3 regions of the Gordonia sp. McavH-238-E genome follow, and region 3 is predicted to be linked to each of the others. Evidence: riboswitches for the same ligand, from Rfam matches in the RefSeq annotation. Region 3 holds a riboswitch; each other region holds the start of a gene.

The links. A riboswitch is a leader RNA that binds a small molecule or an ion and turns the genes downstream of it on or off. The one in region 3 is predicted to bind cobalamin.
Region 1: linked by a shared signal. The riboswitch ahead of metE (5-methyltetrahydropteroyltriglutamate--homocysteine S-methyltransferase) and the one ahead of MHN80_RS04775 (FecCD family ABC transporter permease) in region 3 are both predicted to bind cobalamin.
Region 2: linked by a shared signal. The riboswitch ahead of MHN80_RS17465 (ABC transporter substrate-binding protein) and the one ahead of MHN80_RS04775 (FecCD family ABC transporter permease) in region 3 are both predicted to bind cobalamin.

Annotation. Positions count from the first base shown of each region.
Region 1 covers NZ_JAKRFE010000002.1:57,854-64,667, reverse strand. Annotated here, with positions in the region: gene MHN80_RS02690 (pyruvate carboxylase) at 1-2,935, shown strand, start outside; gene metE (5-methyltetrahydropteroyltriglutamate--homocysteine S-methyltransferase) at 3,052-5,346, opposite strand; cobalamin riboswitch at 5,492-5,717, opposite strand; gene MHN80_RS02680 (iron chaperone) at 5,806-6,150, opposite strand; gene infA (translation initiation factor IF-1) at 6,400-6,621, shown strand; gene rpmJ (50S ribosomal protein L36) at 6,740-6,814, shown strand, end outside.
Region 2 covers NZ_JAKRFE010000011.1:1,810-8,623, forward strand. Annotated here, with positions in the region: gene MHN80_RS17450 (GMC family oxidoreductase N-terminal domain-containing protein) at 1-114, opposite strand, end outside; gene MHN80_RS17455 (NAD(P)/FAD-dependent oxidoreductase) at 111-1,664, opposite strand; gene MHN80_RS17460 (TetR/AcrR family transcriptional regulator) at 1,657-2,238, opposite strand; cobalamin riboswitch at 2,301-2,437, shown strand; gene MHN80_RS17465 (ABC transporter substrate-binding protein) at 2,448-4,058, shown strand; gene MHN80_RS17470 (ABC transporter permease) at 4,069-5,043, shown strand; gene MHN80_RS17475 (ATP-binding cassette domain-containing protein) at 5,040-6,814, shown strand, end outside.
Region 3 covers NZ_JAKRFE010000003.1:98,648-105,461, forward strand. Annotated here, with positions in the region: gene MHN80_RS04770 (L-lactate dehydrogenase) at 1-745, opposite strand, end outside; cobalamin riboswitch at 862-1,044, shown strand; partial or broken gene MHN80_RS04775 (FecCD family ABC transporter permease) at 1,121-2,169, shown strand; gene MHN80_RS04780 (ABC transporter ATP-binding protein) at 2,166-2,993, shown strand; gene MHN80_RS04785 (ABC transporter substrate-binding protein) at 3,005-4,084, shown strand; gene MHN80_RS04790 (HNH endonuclease signature motif containing protein) at 4,330-5,958, shown strand; gene rplA (50S ribosomal protein L1) at 6,057-6,773, opposite strand.

The DNA.
Region 1 (6,814 bases), on a different contig from region 3:
CTTCCCGGTATTCGTCAAGGCTGTCGCCGGCGGCGGGGGCCGCGGCATGCGTCGGGTGGAGGAGATCGCCGATCTGGCCGAGGCGATCCGAGCGGCCTCGCGAGAGGCCGAGGCCGCGTTCGGCGATCCGACGGTGTTCCTGGAACAAGCCGTCGTGAATCCGCGACACATCGAGGTGCAGATACTCGCCGACACCCAGGGCAACGTCATCCATCTCTTCGAGCGGGACTGCTCGGTGCAGCGGCGCCATCAGAAGGTGATCGAACTCGCGCCGGCCCCGAATCTCTCGCCGGAGTTGCGTGAGCAGATCTGTTCAGATGCAGTCGCTTTCGCCCGACACATCGGATACACCTGCGCCGGGACCGTCGAGTTCCTGCTCGATGAACAGGGCAAGCACGTGTTCATTGAGATGAATCCGCGTATTCAGGTGGAACACACGGTGACCGAGGAGATCACCGACGTGGACCTGGTGGCCGCGCAACTGCGGATCGCCTCGGGCGAGTCCCTGGACGACCTCGGTCTGAGTCAGGAGCGGTTGCAGATCCGTGGGGCGGCGATGCAATGCCGCATCACCACCGAGGATCCGGCCGATGACTTCCGGCCCGCTGTCGGGCGTATCACCGCCTACCGCAGTCCCGGGGGTGCCGGGGTGCGGCTGGACGGTGGTGCCGTTCTCGGCGGCGAGGTGAGTGGGCATTTTGACTCGATGTTGGTCAAACTGACCTGTCGGGGAGGCGATTTCGCAACCGCCGTGCGGCGGGCCCGACGTGCGGTGGCCGAGTTCCGTATCCGTGGTGTGGCCACGAACATCCCGTTCCTGCAGGCGGTGCTCGACGATGTCGACTTCCGGGAGGGCCGGGTCACGACCTCGTTCATCGAGGACAGGCCCTGGCTCCTGACGTCGAGGTCGTCGGCGGATCGCGGCACCAAGATCCTGACGTACCTGGCCGATGTCACCGTCAACAAGCCCCACGGCGAGCGCCCGACCACGGTCTACCCGCGCGACAAGCTACCCACCCTGGATCGGGCGACGCTGGCCTCGCCGCCGGATGGATCGCGGCAGCGACTGCTGGCGTTGGGACCACAGGGTTTCGCCGACGACCTGCGCGATTCGAAATCACTGGGTGTCACCGACACAACCTTCCGCGACGCCCATCAGTCACTGCTGGCAACCCGGGTGCGCACCAACGGCCTGATGATGGTCGCCCCGTACGTGGCAGCCATGACCCCGCAGTTGCTGTCGCTGGAATGCTGGGGTGGTGCCACCTACGACGTCGCGTTGCGCTTCCTCAAGGAAGACCCGTGGGACCGGCTGGCACAGCTGCGCGAGGCGGTGCCCAACATCTGCCTGCAGATGCTGTTGCGTGGCGCGAACACCGTCGGCTACACCCCGTACCCGACGAAGGTGACCACCGCGTTCGTTGCCGAGGCGACCGCGACTGGTATCGACATCTTCCGAATCTTCGACGCGCTCAACAACATCGAGGCGATGCGACCGGCGATCGACGCGGTCCGCGAGACCGGCACGGCGGTGGCGGAAGTCGCGATGTCCTACACCGGGGATCTGGCGAACCCGAACGAGGATCTCTATACGCTCGACTACTATCTGCAGCTCGCCGAGCAGATCGTCGATGCTGGTGCGCACGTGCTGGCGATCAAGGACATGGCCGGGCTGCTCCGCGCGCCGGCCGCCACCACGCTGGTGTCGGCGTTGCGCCGCGAGTTCGATCTACCGGTGCATGTGCACACCCACGACACCCCCGGTGGGCAGCTGGCCACCTACCTGGCTGCCTGGCAGGCGGGTGCATCGGCGGTCGACGGTGCCAGCGCTGCATTGGCCGGCACCACCAGCCAGCCGGCGTTGTCGGCGATCGTGGCCGCGGCCGCGCACTCCGACCGCGACACCGGACTGGACCTGCAGGCGGTCTGCGATCTCGAACCGTACTGGGAGGCGCTTCGAAAGGTGTACGCGCCCTTCGAATCCGGGTTGCCGGCTCCGACCGGACGTGTGTACACCCATGAGATCCCGGGCGGACAACTGTCGAATCTGCGGCAGCAGGCCATCGCGCTCGGACTCGGGAATCGGTTCGAGGCTGTCGAGAAGGCCTATGCCGACGCCGACCGCATGCTGGGCAGGCTCATCAAAGTGACGCCGTCGTCGAAGGTCGTCGGCGATCTCGCGTTGGCCTTGGTGGGGCGCGGGATCACGGCCGCCGAGTTCGCCACCGACCCGCGCGCCCACGACATCCCGGATTCGGTGATCAATTTCCTGCGTGGCGAACTGGGCGACCCCGCCGGCGGGTGGCCGGAGCCGCTGCGCACAGTAGCGCTCGAGGGACGTGCCGATGCGCCGGCGACTGAGGAGGTCTCGGCCGAGGACTCGACTGCGCTCGACACCCCGGGACCGAAGCGGCAGCACACGCTCAACCGGTTGCTGTTCCCCGGCCCCACCAGGGAGTTCGACGACCACCAGGAACTCTACGGCGACACCTCTCGGTTGTCGGCCAACCAGTTCTTCTACGGCCTGCGCTACGGCGAGGAGCATCGCGTCGAACTCGAACCAGGCGTCGAACTGCTCATCGGGCTCGAGGCGATCAGCGAACCCGACGAGAAGGGTATGCGCACCGTCATGTGCATCCTCAACGGGCAGCTGCGGCCGGTGCAGGTGCGTGACCGATCGGTCGACGCCGAAGTCGCCGCCGCGGAGAAGGCCGATCGGTCCAACCCCCGCCACGTCGGAGCGCCCTTCGCCGGTGTGGTGTCGCTGAGTGTCGGTGTCGGCGACGAGGTCGCAGCCGGAGCTGCGATCGGCACCATCGAGGCGATGAAGATGGAGGCGACCATCACCGCGCCGGTCGGCGGAAAGGTCACTCGGCTGGCGATCGACTCGGTCACTCAGGTCGCCCCCGGCGACCTGCTCCTCGAAATTGGTTGACGCACAACGGACCTGGGCTGGGTGTTCATCACGCAACGCTCCTACCACGACAACGGCCGTCGCACTCATGGGCGAGTGCGACGGCCGTTGTCGTATCGGGTGTCGTATTGGATGCCTCAGACAAGCGTTTCGCGGAGACGCGTGGCCGCGGCCACCATGTTGGTGAGCGAATCGACGACCTCAGGGGTGGCGCGGGTCTTCAGACCGCAGTCCGGGTTGACCCACAGGCGCCTGGCGCCGACGCTCGACAATGCCGAGGACAGGGCAGTGAAGATCTCGTCCTGCTCCGGCACACGCGGTGAGTGGATGTCGTAGACACCCGGGCCGACCGCGTTGCGGAAGCCGGCCTCGTCGAGGTCGTCGAGCACCTCCATGTGCGACCGCGCCGCCTCGATCGAGGTGACGTCGGCGTCGAGGTCGGCGATCGCTCCGATGACCTCGCCGAATTCCGAATAGCAGAGGTGCGTGTGGATCTGCGTATCGTCGCGGACCCCGGAGGTCGCGATGCGGAACGCCCGAACGGCCCACTCCAGGTACGCGGGCTTGTCCGCGTCGCGCAGCGGCAGCAACTCGCGCAGAGCGGGTTCGTCGACCTGGATGATGCCGACCCCGGCCTCCTCCAGGTCGACGGTCTCGTCGCGAATGGCGAGCGCGATCTGATCGGCAGACGTCGACAGCGGCTGGTCGTTGCGGACGAACGACCAGGCGAGGATGGTGACCGGACCGGTCAGCATGCCTTTGACGGGCTTGCTGGTCAGCGTCTGGGCGTATGTGATCCAGTCGACGGTCATCGGCCCGGTACGAGAGACATCGCCGTACAGGATCGGCGGACGCACGCAACGCGAACCGTAGGACTGCACCCAGCCGTTGGCCGTGGCGAAGTATCCCTCGAACTGCTCGGCGAAATACTGCACCATGTCGTTGCGCTCGGGTTCCCCGTGCACGAGGACGTCGAGGCCGATGGATTCCTGCAACGCGACGACGTCGGCGATCTCCGCCTTCATCCGGTTCTCGTACTCGGCGCGATCGATCTCCCCCGACCGGAGCGCGGCCCGCGCCAGGCGGATGGCGGAGGTCTGCGGGTAGGAGCCGATCGTGGTGGTCGGCAACGGAGGCAACCCCAAGCGATTCAGTTGAGCGGTGAGTCGTTGCTCGGCGGGGCCCCGCTGGGCATCGGCATCGGTGATCGCATCCAGTCGTGCACGGACCTCGGCGTTGTGCAGGCGGGGATCGGTGGCCCGGGTGGCCAACGCCATCGTGCTCTCCGAGAACGCAGCGGCCTGGGCGGCGCGTCCCTCACGCAACGCCGATGACAGCACCGCGACCTCGCGGAACTTTTCGGCGGCGAACGCGAGCCAACCCCGAAGGTTGGTGTCGAGTTCGTCCTCCGCCTCCACTGTGTAGGGCACGTGCAGCGTGGAGCACGACGTCGACACGGCGACCGAGCGGGCGGACCCGAGCACGGTGGCCAGAGTCGCCGCGGCCTGGTCCAGGTCGGTGCGCCACACGTTGCGACCGTCCACGACGCCGGCGATCAGCAGCTTGTCCGCCATGCCCGGGGTGCCGGCCACGGTCTCCACCGAGCCCTCGACGAGGTCGACGGCGATGGCCTCGATCGGGGTCCGGGCCAGATACGCCAGGCGGTCGCCGGCATCGCCGAAGTAGGTTGCCACCGCGATGGCGGGACGCTGCTCGACCGAACCCAGGGCGTTGTACACGGCTTCGGCGCGGGGACCCAGGTCGGTGTCTGCATCGGTGACCAGGACGGGCTCGTCGAACTGAACCCACTCGACGCCGGCCTCGGCCAGTTGCGTCAGCAGATCGCGGTACAGCGGGACCAGCTCACCCAGGCGATCGAGTGGCGCACCCGCTCCGTCGATCGCCTTGGACAGGGCCAGGAAGGTGACCGGCCCGACGACGACCGGACGGGCCGGTATCCCGAGTTCCCTGGCCTCGGTGACCTCGGCCAGGACCTTCTCGGGCTTGAGCGCGAACGTGGTGCTCGGCCCGATCTCGGGGACCAGGTAGTGGTAATTGGTGTCGAACCATTTGGTCATCTCGAGTGGGGTCACCTCGGCGGTTCCGCGGGCCGCCGCGAAGTAGCGATCGAGCGGATCGTCGATCTCGGCGAACCTCGGCGGCAGTGCGTCGACGAGGACCGTGGTGTCGAGCACCTGGTCGTAGTACGAGAACGTGTTGACCGGGACGGAGTCGTGGCCGGCCTCGGTGAGCTCGGCCCACTGCTCGCTGCGTAGGCGCTGCGCGACGGTGGCGAGCTCGGTCCGGTCGATGCGGCCGGACCAATAGCTTTCGACGGCCCTCTTCAGTTCGCGCCGGGGGCCGATGCGTGCGGTGCCGAGGACGGTGGTGGTGAACGGTGCCGCGGAGCTGCGGCGGACGGTGTCGGACATGGACGTCGACTTCTCCTACTGACGGTGGATGGTTCACCGCCCAGCAGGGGAGATCGATCGGACCCACGTCACGCCCGGCAGAGGGCGCGCGACGATCGCCGGTTCGACCTGCGCCCAATCCTCGAGGCGGCGAGCCACCGGACGCGGCGCGTCCGGTACACCTGGCAGGTCTTCGGGCTCACCGTCGCTCTCGATCGAGATCCCTCTGATCGAAGTTCCTACTGACCGTCGCTTCCCAAGCCGGAGCTCAGTGCTGATGACGGTGGTCGTTACGGCATACCGCTGCGGGGACAGCTCCGGATTCGAACCGGATTCCCTCTCGTCCGCCGGCGGGATGCCGGCGACTCGACGCCGCGGACGGAGAGCTGACACGACCTCCGACGCGGCGAACCACATGCGTCATCGACCCTAGCCCAGCAAAGTCGACCCGCTGAACACTGGTAGTTCGACGTCGGGCGGTCAGCCGTCGATCTGATCGCGCCGAAACGACATCATCGCGCGGATCGCATCGTCGGAAGGAGGAGTCCCCGGCTGGAACCGAACGGTGCCCTTCTCCACGTCGAAACCGTCGAGGAACGGCCGCCCGGCGTCGACCGCCTCCGGGCTGAACGGGTACAGACCGATGTGCTTCTTGGTCCGCATCACCGAGAGGAGCGGGCTCCCGCGATATGTCAGGGCCGGCATGCCGTAGCCCTTGCCTTGAGCGGTGTCGGGGACCGCGGTGCGGGCGACGTCATAGATGCGTCCGACCACCTCGCGGTCGGCGGGGTCGAGTCCGTCGAGATAGTCGTCGACAGTGCCCATCCGGTGCGGCCTCTCTCCGTGGCGCTGAGCACGCATTTGGCCTGGCCTGCTCGTTCGCGTAACATTGATCGTCGGTGCGCATCGCGTGCCGGGCATCAGCGTGTCAGCACGTGGGCCCGGTCGGCGCACACCGGGTGCAGGTCCTCGCGGACCGGTGCCCACACCCTAACGGACAAACACTGATTCAACCCGGCCGATGCGCCGCGGCATCACCCGGATGTCGTGGTCACGGCCAGGATCGCGGAGGACATGGCGAAGAAAGACGGGGCCATCGAGGTCGAGGGTCGAGTGATCGAACCCCTGCCCAATGCGATGTTTCGTATTGAGCTGGAGAACGGACACAAGGTTCTCGCCCACATCAGCGGCAAGATGCGGCAGCACTACATCCGCATCCTGCCCGAGGATCGGGTCGTCGTGGAACTCTCGCCCTACGACCTGGCTCGTGGGCGAATCGTGTACCGCTACAAGTGAGACTTTCCCGGCGATGCCGGGGACAGACTTCCCGGACATCCGTTCGGGAGGAGACCGACACCCACGTGCACGGCCGCTTTCGGCGTGCGCGCGGGCGAGCCGAGCAGGAGAGATTGACGTGAAGGTTCAGCCGAGCGTCAAGCCGATCTGCGAGAAGTGCAAGGTGATCCGCCGCAACGGTCGGGTCATGGTG
Region 2 (6,814 bases), on a different contig from region 3:
GGACTCGACAACCGCGACCCGGTAGCCCTTTTCGGTGAGACGCAGGGCCGCAACCGAACCGCCGAAACCGGAGCCGATGACGATGGCGTCGTAATGGTCTGGGGTCGAACTCACGGTGCGACGGTCCTCTCGGTGTCGGGTTCGGTTGCGTCGGTGGCGGCCGCGGGTGGGATCGCGGCGTCGAATCGGTGATCGGCCGGGTCGAACGACGACATCATCCGGCGGAAGTCGCTCGTGAACTTCGGCCACATCACCGAGTTGCGTCCGGTGGAGTCGAGATACCAGCTCGAGCATCCGCCCGAATTCCACACGGTGCGTTCGAGTTCGGGATCGAGGTCGGCGTTGTACCGGTCCTGGGCGGTGTCGGTGACCTCGAAGGTCGACCGGCCACTCCGCGACAGCTCGGAGAGCGCCTTGCTCATGTAGTACGCCTGCGGCTCCAGCATCAGCACGATCGAGCTGTGACCCAGATTGGTGTTGGGGCCGTACAGGAAGAACAGGTTGGGGAAGCCGTGGATCTCGACCCCGCGGTAGGCGCGCGGCGAACCCGCCCACGCCTGGGCCAGGGTGCGTCCGTCGCGTCCGGTGATCGCCGACGCGATGGGCGGTTCGGTGGGGGTGAACCCGGTGGCGAACACGACCGTGTCGACCTCGTGTTCGCGGCCCTGGTCGTCGACGGCGCCGCGCGCGGTGAGGCGGGTGATCGCGCCGGTCACGGTGGCATTGTCGCGCTGCAATGCGGGGAACCATTTGTTGGTCAACAGCATCCGTTTGCAGCCGATGGTGTAGTCGGGGGTGAGCCGACGGCGCAGGTCGCGGTCACGGACCTGGATCCGCAGCTGCGCCAGCGCGATGGTCTTGGCGATCGGGAGCAGTTTGGGGTTGCGGGCCATCATCAGGACGTAGGCCTCGCGATAGGTCCACACCATCCGCCGGACGAGCCGGTGGACACCGGGGACGCGGCGATAGAGTGCGCGTTCGAGGGAGCCGATGGTGCGGTCCAGACGCGGCACGACCCAAGCGGGAGTGCGCTGGAAGACCGTGAGATGTCCGACCTCGTCGACGATCTCGGGCACGATCTGGATCGCCGACGCGCCGGTGCCGACGATCGCGACGCGACGTCCGCGGAGGTCGTGGGAGTGGTCCCACTGAGCGGAGTGGAACACGGTGCCGGTGAACTCATCGGCTCCGGCGACCGGTGGCAGACCCGGCTCGGACAGCGCACCAGGCGCGGCGACCAGGTAGCGGCAGCGGATCTCGCCATCCGTCGTGACCACGACCCATTCCTGCGCCGCGCCGTCCCAGTGAGCCGAGGTGAGTGCGCAGTTGTAACGGATCTGGTCGGCGAAATCGGCTGCGACCGAACGCAGATACTGGTGGATCTCGTGGCGGCGACCGTAGGTGTTGGACCAGTCCGGGTTGGGGGCGAAGGACAGGGAGTACAGCGACGTCGGGACGTCGCAGGCCGCGCCCGGGTAGTCGTTCTCGCGCCAGACCCCACCCGCGCCGTCGCCACGTTCGATGGCCAGCGTCTGCAGCTGCGGATGATCCGTGCGAAGACGATGCAGGGCGGCGAGACCGCCGAACCCGACGCCGACGACGAGGACGTCCACGCGCCGGGGCAGCGTGTTCTGCTGCGGGAGAGTCGGACTGGGTTCAGTCATGGGTCAGGAGTTCCTTCCATACGGGCAGGAGGTGGTCGAGCAGCGCGCGGTCGGCGTCGGGTGAGCGCAGGATGCGCGACACCGCCAGTCCGCGTGCGAGTTCGATGGAGAGTTCGAGCTCCGCGGCGGTGTACCGGTCGCCGAACAACTCGGCACAACCGACGGCGAGTGCGTCGGACACCTGCTGTTCGAGCGGGATGATCGCGGTTCGCAATCCGACGTCGCAGCGGGCGGCGACCCACAGCTCGAGAGCGGCGTCGAACAGCGGGCCGCTGAACGCCTCGATGAGTATCTCGAGTCCCTCGTCACCCGTCCGGGGCCGCGACAGGATCTCCGCCAGCCGACGCTCGACCAGGTGTCCGACCGCGGCGACCACCAGTGATTCCCGGGTGGGGAAGTGATGCAGTAGAGCGCCGCGGGAGATACCTGCCCGGCGGTTGACCTCCTGCGTCGTGGTGGCGGCGTAGCCGACGTCGACCAGGGCGTCGACGGTCGCGTCGAGGATGAGCGCACGCGTGGTCGCGGTGCGTTCGGCCTGCGTGCGTCGGCGCGGGGCTCGGGTGGGCTCGGTCACATCGACGACGATAGCACAAACAGTCCGGACTGCTTGTAAGTTCCGGGGATCATCCACCGCACGCCGCATGCGATGTCGTGATTGTCCACTCCGTACGATGACCGGGACGCAAGGGAACCCGGTGCGAATCCGGGGCTGTCCCGCAACTGTGACCCGACCTCGATCGGGAAGCCAGATCGCTTGCGTCTTCGCGACCCACGAGGATGGACATGAAAAATTCAAGATCGACAGCTGCGCACGCAGCTCCCGAATTCACCCGGCGCCGGCTGCTACGCGGAGCCGGTGGGATCGCCGGCCTCGCCGGTCTCGGCGCGGTGGGCCTGCTCTCCGGTTGTGCCGACCGGCCGAGCCCGGCAGGCGCGCCGAGCGGCGGTACCCCGGTCCCCGGCGGCACGTTGCGCGTCGTCTTCGCGGGCACCTCGGCGACCGCCGATGTCCTCGACCCGCACGTCGTCGGCCACTCGGCGGGTGGCGCACTGTCCAAGGCGGTGTGGGATCACCTCGTCGACTACAACAACGACCTCACCCTCGACTATCGGCTCGCCGAGTCCCTGGAGCCCAACGCCGACGGCTCGCAGTGGCGGATGGCGCTGCGCCGGGGCGTCGAGTTCAGTGACGGTTCGCCGTTCACGTCTCGCGATGTCATGTGGAGTCTCGAGCGCATGCTCGACGAGGAGAAGCCGTCGGCCGGTGACCTCGACATCATCGACCTGTCCCGCACCAGGCCCGACGGCGATCACGCCGTCGTGGTGTCGATGAGAGAACCCGTCGCCGACTTCGGTTCGGTGCTGGCCGGTTGGTACGTCTACGTGATCAAGGACGGTACGTCGGAGTTCACGCCGTCGTCGCTTCCCGTGGGGACCGGCCCGTTCGTTCTGGAGTCGTGGTCGCCGGGCGACCGGTCGGTGTTGACCCGCAACGAGAACCATTGGGATCAGCGGCCGCACCTCGACGGGCTGGAGATCCTCCAGGTCGCCGAAGCCGACGCCAGATTCAACGCATTCGGCTCGCAGGAGGCCGACGTCGTCTACGAACTCTCGCCGGCGCAGGGCAACATCCTGCGATCGCAGTCCGACGTCTACCTCGTGACGCCGCCGGTGGGCACGATGAGCTCGTTCACGATGCGTACCGACCTCGCGCCGTTCGACGATCCGCGAGTACGCGAGGCCCTCAAGCTGTCGGTGGACCGGCAGGCGATGGTCGACAAGGTGTATTACGGGTTCGCCGAGGTCGGCAACGACCTGTACGGCAAGGGCGCACCGTTCTACGCCGACATGCCGCAACGCGCGTATGACCCGGAACGAGCTCGCCGCCTGCTCCGAGAGGCGGGCAAGGAGAACCTCGTCGTCACCCTGCACACCGCGGACGTCAGTCCCGGCCAGTTGGCCTCGGCGACCCTCTTCGCCGAGCAGGCCAAGGCCGCCGGGATCACCGTGAACCTCGCCGTCGAGCCGGGCGACACCTACTTCTCCCAGGTCGTCGGGTCCAAGCCCCTCACCCAGTCCGGTTGGTGGAACTACAGTCTGGACTACTTCTACGGGCAGACCCTCACCTCGGACGCCCCGGCCAACGCGACCGCCTGGCGTCGTCCTGCGTGGGATGCCACCTTCGCCCAGGCTCGCGCCGAGATGGACCCGGCTCGCCGTGGTGAGTTGTACCGGGAACTGCAGGACGAACTCTGGAACGACAGCGGTTACCTCATCCACAGTTTCGCCCTGCAGCCGACGGGCGTCCGCAACACCGTGCAGGGCATCACCGACGGGGTGCCCGGCACCGGGCAGTGGGCCTCCTTCACGGGCACCTGGCTCCAGCAGCGCTAGGGGACTCGTCGTGTTGCGGTATGTCGCGGGCCGGTTGGCCGGGGCGTTGGCCGCGCTCGCTGTCGTTGCGGTGTCGATCTTCGTGCTCTTCGAACTGCTCCCGGGTGATGCCGCCACGACCCGGTTGTCGAGAGGGGCCGCGGGCCAACCGGATCCGGCTCAGGTGGCCGCTCTGCGCGCGGAGCTGGGTCTCGATCGTCCGGCAGTCGTACGGTTCGTCGACTGGGCACGCGGTTTCCTCACCGGGGACCTCGGCGTGTCGCAACTCTCGGGCCGTCCGGTCGCCGAGATCCTCGACGGGCGACTCGCGAACTCGGTGATCCTCGCGATCGTCACCGTCGTCGTCCTGGTCCCGGCGGCGCTGGCGATCGGCGTCGCCGCCGGCGCACGGCCGGGTTCGCGCTGGGACCGGTTGCTCAGTACTGCGGCGCTCGCGGCGGAATCCGTCCCCGCGTTCGTGGTCGGTGTCGTACTGATTGCCTGGGTGGCGATCGGGATGGGGGTGCTGCCCGCGGTGTCGCTCGTACCGACGGGCACATCGGCGCTCGACCGTCCGGAGGTGCTGGTGCTACCGGTGCTGTGCCTGCTCATCGGGCTGGCGCCGCATCCGGTGCGACTCGTCCGCGCCCAGATGGCGGAAGTGATGCGCGCGCCGTACATCTCGGCGGCGCGGGCGAACGGGGTCGGCGAATTCCGGCTCGTCGTGCGTCATGCGGCGCCCAACGCGATCTCCGCGTCGGTGCAACCGCTGGCGGGAGCCGTCGTCGGGCTCGTCGGCGGTATCGCGGTCATCGAGGTCGTGTTCGCGTACCCGGGTGTGGCGCACGAACTCCTGCGGGCCATCTCCGGACGCGATCTGATCTTCGTGCAGTCGGTGGCGGTGCTGTTGGCCGCGTACGGGCTGCTCGTGTATCTCCTCGCCGACCTCGTGGCGCTCGGCTCGTCGACGGCCGCACGGGGTGTCATCGGACGCGGCCGGTCATGAGCACGCGCTGTCGACGGCTCGTCGGCCCCGCCGCGGTGTTGGGCGTCCTCGTGATCGTCATCGTCCTCGGGCCGTTCGTCGCACCGTTCTCGCCGACCGCGATCGCCTCGGTACCGTTCGAGACACCGTCGTCGAACCATTGGCTCGGAACCGATTTCGTCGGACGCGACGTCCTGTCGCGAGTCCTGCACGGTGGTCACCGGCTGGTGTTGATGACCGCGGTCGCGTTGTCGGTGTCGTACGTGGTCGGCGTTCTCCTCGGAGTCACCGCGGGAATGTCACGCCGGCTCGACGGCTGGGTGATGCGCCCGGTCGACGCTATCACCGTCCTGCCATGGTTCCTCCTGCTCGTGGTCATCGCGACGACGATGGGGAAGGGCCCGGTCGCGGTGTGCCTCACCGTCGGAGTCGCGACGGTGCCATGGGTGGCGAAGATCGTGCGGACGGCGACGATCGAACTCATGGACGCGGGTTTCGTCGAAGCCGCGATCGCCCGCGGCGAGACACTGCGATGGATCGCGGTGGCCCAGGTACTGCCGAACCTGCGGCCGGTGTTGCTGGCCGACGCCGGGATACGGGTCTCGGGAACCATCGCGCTCGTCACCGCGGGCAGCTTCCTCGGTCTCGGAGTGACTCAGCCACAGCCGGACTGGGCATTGATGGTCACCGAGAACAAGGGCGGGATGGCGTTGACCCCCTGGCCGGTCGTCGTGCCTGCCGTATGCATCGCAGCGCTGGTCGTGGCGGTGAACCTGCTCGTCGACCGATTGTCCGAACCTCCCGAGCCCTCACCTCGTGGTCCGCGACAACGTGTCCGGCGGCCGCTGGACCGTCCGGATGCCACCGCCGGGAACCCGATATCGGTGTCGGCGCTCACGGTGGCGGCACCGGATGGCACCCCGCTCGTCGCGATCGACGCCCTCGAGGTCCGCCGTGGCGAGACCCTGGCCGTCGTCGGGCCCTCCGGTGCCGGAAAGACCACGACGGCACTCGCTCTCGTCGACGCGCTGCCACCCGGATTCGTCACCGCCGGGACCGTGCGTGTGCAGGCTCCCGCCGACGGCGGTCGACGGCTCGGATACGTACCGCAGGACCCCGGTACCTCGCTCAACCCGTCCATGCGGATCGGTTCGGCCCTCCGAGAAGTCCGACGCGCCCACCGGTCGCGTCGTGCCCGGGACATCCATATCCTGCTCGCCGAACTGGGCTTGCCGACGGACCGCGAGTTCCTCCGCAGGTATCCGGCGCAGCTGTCCGGCGGCCAGCAACAACGGGTTCTCCTCGCGATCGCCCTCCTCGGCTCCCCGGGCGTGCTCGTCCTCGACGAGCCGACGAGCGGTCTGGACGCGGCCACGGCGGACGAACTGGTCGGGGTGTTGGACCGTCTCCGCAGTGGACGCACGGTCATCGTCATCACCCATGACCTGCACCGTATCTCGCGTATCGTCGATCGAGTCGTGATGCTCGACGGCGGGCGGATCACCGGCGAGTGCCAGGCCGACGAGTTGCCTGCATCGCATGTTCCGGCGGCGGTGGCGCCCGCGGCCCGATTCGTCGACGACGCGAGCCCACGCGTCGTCGTGCGCGGCATCACGGCAGACCATGGCCGCGCCACCGTGCTGCACGACGTCTCGTTCGAGATCGGGCGGGGCGAGTGTCTGGCGATCGTCGGACGTTCGGGCGCCGGAAAGTCGACGCTCGCGCGGTGTCTGGCGGGTTTGCATCCCCCGACCGACGGTGAGCTGCTGCTCGACGGCGCGCGCCTGGCGTC
Region 3 (6,814 bases):
TCGCCTCGACGATGCGCGTCGACGCCAAACCGATCGCATAGTTCGTGGCCCCCTTGCCCTCGATGATGGTGTAGGCGGCATGCACGACCTCGTGGTGGATGCGTTCGCGTGCAACCACATCCAGCGCCGGACGACCGGGCAGCGGGGTCCACGACGTCAGCGGCACCCCACCGATCGTCGCCGAGCTCCACAGCGGGATCTCGGTGTCGCCGTGCTCGCCGGCGATGTAGGAGTGCACGCTCTGCACCGCGACACCGCAATGCTGCGCGATGAGGAAACGCAGCCGGGACGAGTCGAGCACGGTGCCCGAGCCGAAGATCCGGCTGGGCGACAATCCGCTGATCTGCTGGGCGGCGTAGGTGACGACGTCGACCGGATTGGTGACCATCACGTAGATCGCATTCGGGGCCACCTCGAGCACCCCCGGGAGGATGGCGCGCGTCAGACCGATTGTGGCCTCGGCCAATTCGAGACGGGACTGACCCGGCTTCTGCTTCGCACCGGCGGTGAAGACGACGACGTCGGCGTCCGCGCACACCGACACGTCGTCGGAGCCGATGATGTCGGCACGAGGGACGAACTCGAGGCCGTGGGACATGTCGAGCACCTCGGCGGTCACCTTCGCGGCGTTGATGTCGAGGAGCGCGATGGTCCGTGCAACACCCCGGATGAGCGAGGAGTAGGCGATCGCGGTGCCCACCGCACCCGCCCCGATGATGGCCAGCTTCGTGTCTCGTACGTCCATCGGTTCACCGTTTCCGCGTCGGGTTCATCGATCGTCGGCATCCAGCGTAGGTCCTCGCACGGCCGCTGTCCGGGGACGCACGCCGACCGCCCACCGATCCGCTGGACGGTGTTGATAGCGTGAGCGGCGAGAACGGTCACACCCGCACACGTGGGTGTCAGGGAACCCGGTGCGAATCCGGGACTGGCGCGCAGCGGTATGGGGGACGGAACCGGCACACAGCCACTGGGGCGACCCGGGAAGGCGCCGGCTCCGGACGAACCCGAGTCCGAATACCGGCCGCTCTCGCTCGAGTCCACCGTGTATCTCGCGCACAGATACCCAGACCGTAAGGCAGTACAGTCCGTGTCCCGTCGTATCGACGGCACGACCGAGATCGCCACCGCCCCGCCGGTACGGCGACTCCCGTCGACGCCGCTAGCCGCAGTTCTGCTCGTCCTCACGCTCCTCAGCATCGCCCTGGCCACCGCGTTCGGCGCCGAGACCATCCCCGTCGGCGACGTCTGGCACACCGTCGCCGGACGCCTGACCGGCGCCGAGACCGATTCCGCGCACGCGGTGATCATCTGGGATCTCCGGCTGCCGCGGTCCGTCCTGGCCGCGCTCGTCGGCGCCGGGCTCGCACTGCCGGCGCTCTCATGCAGGCCCTGGTCCGCAACCCCCTCGCCGAGCCGTACCTGCTCGGCGTGTCCGCCGGCGCGGCGGTCGGGGCCACCGCCGTCATGACCCTCGGCGTGCTGGCCGGCCTCGGGGTGTGGGCACTCTCCGGCGGCGCGCTCCTCGGCGCGCTCGCGGCGACCGTCACGGTGTACCTCGTCGCCCGCGCCCAGGGCGGGTTGACCGCGCTGCGACTCATCCTGTCCGGCGTCGTGTTGTCCTCGGCGTTCATGGCGTTGTCGTCGCTGCTCGTGTTCACCGCCGCGGATCCCCACGCCGCCGACAACGTGATGTTCTGGATGCTCGGCAGCGTCGCCGGCGCCACCTGGGCGAAGGTGCAGATCGCCGGGGTGGTCGTGCTGGTCACCATCGTGGCGATGCTCGCGATCCACTCCTGGCTCGACGCCTACGCTGCCGGCACCGACACCGCGACGTCGCTGGGTGTACCGGTACGCGCGATGCGCAACGCGCTCTTCGGGATCCAGGGCGTCCTGGTGGGCGTGCTCGTCGCGGTGGCGGGTGGGATCGGCTTCGTCGGTCTGATCGTCCCGCACGCCGCCCGGCTGCTCGTCGGCGCCACCCACCGCGCGATGCTGCCGGTGGCGGTATGCGGCGGCGCACTGTTCCTGGTGTGGGTCGACGTCATCTCGCGGGTCGCGGCCGCGCCTCGGGAGATGCCTCTGGGCATCGTCACCGGGTTGATCGGCGCGCCGATCTTCCTGTTCCTCATGGGTCGACACCAGTATGTGTTCGGCGGCGGCTCATGACCAATCCACCACCGATCCGCTCGATGGCGTTGCGCGCGAACGCACTCGCGTGTCGACGGGGCGGCCGCGTCGTCCTGCGCGATGTCGATCTCGACGTCCCGGCGGGCACCCGACTGGCCATCGTCGGCCCCAACGGTTCCGGCAAGACCACCCTGTTGCGCACGCTGTGTGGGCTCGAACGTCCCGTCGCCGGCACCATCGACGTGGGTGGCGAGGACCTGCATCGACTCCCGTCGCGGCAGCGGGCCCGCTCGATAGCGGTGGTGGGCCAGGAGGAACAGCCCTCGGCCGAACTGACCGTCGCCGAGGCGGTCGGCCTTGGCCGGACCCCCTACCGCTCGGCCTGGTCGGCCGGGAGCCCCGACGACTCGACGGTGGTCGGCGCGGTGCTCGCGCAGGTCGGCCTCGACGGCTGGGGCGCCCGTTCGTGCACCCACCTGTCCGGTGGCGAGCGGCATCGCGTCGTCCTCGCCCGTGCACTCGCACAGCAGACGCCGGTCCTGGTGCTCGACGAACCCACCAATCATCTGGACGCGGCCTGGCGCCTGCGGCTGATGGAGATCCTCGACGAACTCGACGCCACCGTGCTGGCAGCGATGCACGACCTCGACCTCGTCCTGCGGCACTTCGATTGTGTCGCAGTGGTGTCCGACGGCGGCGTGGTCGCCCAGGGCCGACCCGTCGACGTGCTGACACCGGATCTGCTGGCGGCCGTCTTCGAGGTGTCCGGGACCGTTGTCACCCACCCGGTGACGGGCCTGCCACACCTCCTGCTCAACTCCCCCACTTCTGCTCCCCGAGCGCTGACGACAGACACCCTGTGAGAGGACATCCCTTGAGTACCCGCACCTCCCGAGTCCACCCGACCGCCGCCGTCCTGGTCGCCGCACTGATCCTGGGCGCGGTTGCCGCATGCTCGACCGACAGCACCGCGGCCACCGAAGACACTGTGACGGTGGCCAATTGTGGAGCCGACGTCGATTTCCCCCAGCCGCTCGACCGGCTGTTCGTCAACGACGGTGGCATGATCGCGATCGCCCTGGCGGCGGGCGCCCGCGACAACATGGTGGCGGTCAGTGCGCTCGCCCGCGACAAAGATGTTCTCCGGCTCGAGTACGGACCTCAGGTGGACACCCTGAACGAGGTCGCGGCCGAGCGTCCCACGCTCGAGAACATCGTCGCCGCGAAGCCCCAGGTGCTCTATGCCGGATACAACTACGGCATGAGCGAGTCCCGCGGGATCACGCCGGAGATCCTCGCGTCCCACGGCATCGACGTCTATCAGCTGTCCGAGGCGTGCCGGCAGGTCGAGGGTGAGGCGCAGCGCGGCACCATGGACCCGTGGGTCGCGCTCGACACCGACCTGCGCAACATCGGCACCATCACCGGCAACCCGGACCAGGGCGCCGCCGCGGCCGACGAGGTCGCCGACCGCCTCGAGAAGCTCCGCGCCGCACCGCAACCCGCCGACAAGCCCACGGTCTTCGTCTTCGACAGCGTCTCCGACACCATCTTCTCCTCCGGGTCCTACGGCGGCCCGCAGGGCATCATCGACGCCGCGGGCGCCCGCAACGCAACCGAGGACATCGAGGACACCTGGACCGCCGTCAGCTGGGAACGGCTCACCACCGCGGACCCCGACGTCATCGTGTTCGTGGACTACCCCGGTCAGACGGTCGAGGAGAAGATCGCCGCGCTGCGGTCCAACCCGGCCAGCCGCAATCTCAAGGCGGTACGCGAGAACCGATTCGTGAACCTGCCGTACGCGATGTGGGTGTCGAGCCCGCTGAACATCGACGCCGCCGAGATCATGCGCAATGCCCTCGAGAACCACGGCCTCGCACCGGAATCCGGAATCACCCCGAGCCTCGACGTCGCGCAGCTGGACCTCGGGGGCAACAACTGGCTGGAGTGAGTCGCCGAACGCCCGTAGAGCACGCGGGCGGCGGCGATTGTCGCACCGCCGCCCCTGGGGGATCCAGTGCGCCCACCGTCGAAGTTCGCAACACCTGACTGGATTCGTACCCCTACCATGAGGCACCGACAACTCTTGGCCGACGAATATCGTTGCACAACAGAGCTTTAGCGGTTGCGATGTAGCCGTGTCGGTGTACACTCGAACATACATACATTCGCAGCAACGGTTCTCGGGGGGTGGCCATGTCTGACGAATCAGCCACGCCGAAACCGCGAGCCGTCGAACTCGTCACCGAGTTGCATGCGATCCTCGACGAACTGCAGTCCGTGGACCTGTCGCCATGTACCGACGCCGAGTTGACTGACGTGGCAGCCGATACCGAACGTGCCATCGCACGCCTGACCGTCGCCGGTGACCGGCAGATCGATCAGGTCGAGGCTCGCGACCTCCCCCGCAAGACCGGCTGCCGCACGCTCATGCAGTTCATGACCCACCGGCTGCGGGTCTCCAACCCTGTGCGGCGTCGTAAGCAGATGGACGCCACCGCCACCCGCACCAGCCTCGGCGGCGAGGTCCTACCGCCCGAACACCCCTGCCTCGCTGAGGCGTTCGCTGCGGGAGCGGTTGGCTCTGCACACGTGCAGGCCGCCCTCGATGTCCTCGACCAGATCCCCCACGCCGTCGAGCATGATGTGAAAGTCGCTGCCGAGCGTCAGATGGCCGAGATCGCCGCCGACCACACCCCCGCCGACATCACCCAACTCGGCGCGCGGCTCCTCGCTCACCTCGACCCCGACGGCACCCTCACCGACGACACCGACCAGAAACGGCGCCGCAACCTGTGGATCGGACGCCAACGCGCCGACGGCACCGCCACCATCTCCGGCACCCTCACCCCCGAACTCGCCGCCCGGCTCACGATGATGTTCGCCGTCTGGGGCAAACCCGGACTCAACAACCCCGACGACCCCAACTCACCGTCCGGACCGGCCGGCACCGCCGACCCCGACGCGCTGGCCACCGCCGCCGACCGCGACCAACGCACCCCCGCCCAGACAAATCACGACGCCCTCGACGCCGCACTCACCGCTGGCTTCGCCGACGGGATTCTCGGAACGTCGCACCGCGGCCTGCCCGCCCATCTGATCATCAAAGCCGATCTGGGCGACCTGATCCGCGAATCCGGGCTCGCCACCACCGCCACCGGCACCCTGCTGCCCATCGCTGACCTGGTCGGGATGGCCGGCGAGGTTCAGCCGTGGTTGGCAGTATTCAAGGACGCCACCGCCGTCCCGCTGTACTTCGGGCGAGGCAGACGTCTGGCGACCCGCGAGCAACGCCTCGTCTCCTTCGCGCGCCCCGACGGCGAGGTGTGCTCGGCTCCCGGCTGCGATCAGCCCGCCACTCAGGTCGAACTCCATCACGCCCACAAGGACTGGGCCAAGGGCGGTCTCACCGACATCGACGACCTCGCACCCGCCTGCCCCCGCCACAACCGCATGGTCGGCGACCAGCCCGGCCAGTACACCACCCGCATCGAACGGTCCGGACCCGACGAAGGCCGCTGCGTCTGGCGGTTGAACGCCGAACCCGGCGCACCACCCAACCCCGAACGCATCAACCGCCGACCCGACATACCCCGGCGGTTCACCACACACCTGAACGCAGTGCGCAACGAGATCCACGGACCGACCACCCGGCCCGGCGACCTGTCGCGCCCCGACGCCGTCGGTCATGGCGACAGCGGTCGGCGTCTCGAACTCGCCTACCGCGAACTCGTCCACCCGCGAACACTGCCGAAGCATCCCACCACCCCACCACTGACACCGGTCGAAGCAGCCCTCGCACGCATCCTCGCCGACCACGCGTGAGTGCACGCGATACGGCGAGCGAACCACGCAGAAACAACACGAGGGGCCCGGCATCGAAATGCCGGGCCCCTCGTGGGTGTTCAGTGCGCCTGATCAGATCAGGCCTGCGGTGCCTCCGCGAAGTTGCGGGTGACCGCCGGGTCGACCGGGATGCCCGGGCCCGTCGTGGTGGAGACGGTGACCTTCTTGATGTAGCGGCCCTTGGCAGCCGACGGCTTGGCGCGCATGATCTCGTCGAACGCAGCGCCGTAGTTCTCGGCCAGCTTGGCCGGGTCGAACGACGCCTTGCCGATGACGAAGTGCAGGTTCGCAGCCTTGTCGACGCGGAAGTTGATCTTGCCGCCCTTGATGTCGTTGACGGCCTTGGTGACGTCAGTGGTCACGGTGCCCGTCTTCGGGTTCGGCATCAGGCCGCGGGGTCCGAGGACACGCGCGATGCGGCCGACCTTGGCCATCTGATCCGGGGTGGCGATCGCGGCGTCGAAGTCCAGCCAACCGCCCTGGATGCGCTCGATCAGATCCTCGGCGCCGACCTCGTCGGCACCGGCGGCGGTGGCCTCGGCGGCCTTGTCGCCTGCGGCGAACACGATCACGCGGGCGGTCTTACCCGTACCGTGCGGCAGATTGACGGTGCCTCGAACCATCTGGTCTGCCTTACGGGGGTCGACGCCCAGCCGGATCGCGACCTCGACGGTCGCGTCGGTGTTCTTCGACGACGTGTCCTTGGCCAGCTCCACAGCCTCCAGCGGGCTGTACAGCTTGGTCTTGTCGACCTTTTCGGCCGCGGCCGCGTAGGCCTTGCTCTTCTTGCTCATTGCTCTGTTCCTTCTCCGCCGTCAGTCGGCGGGGTGTGTGG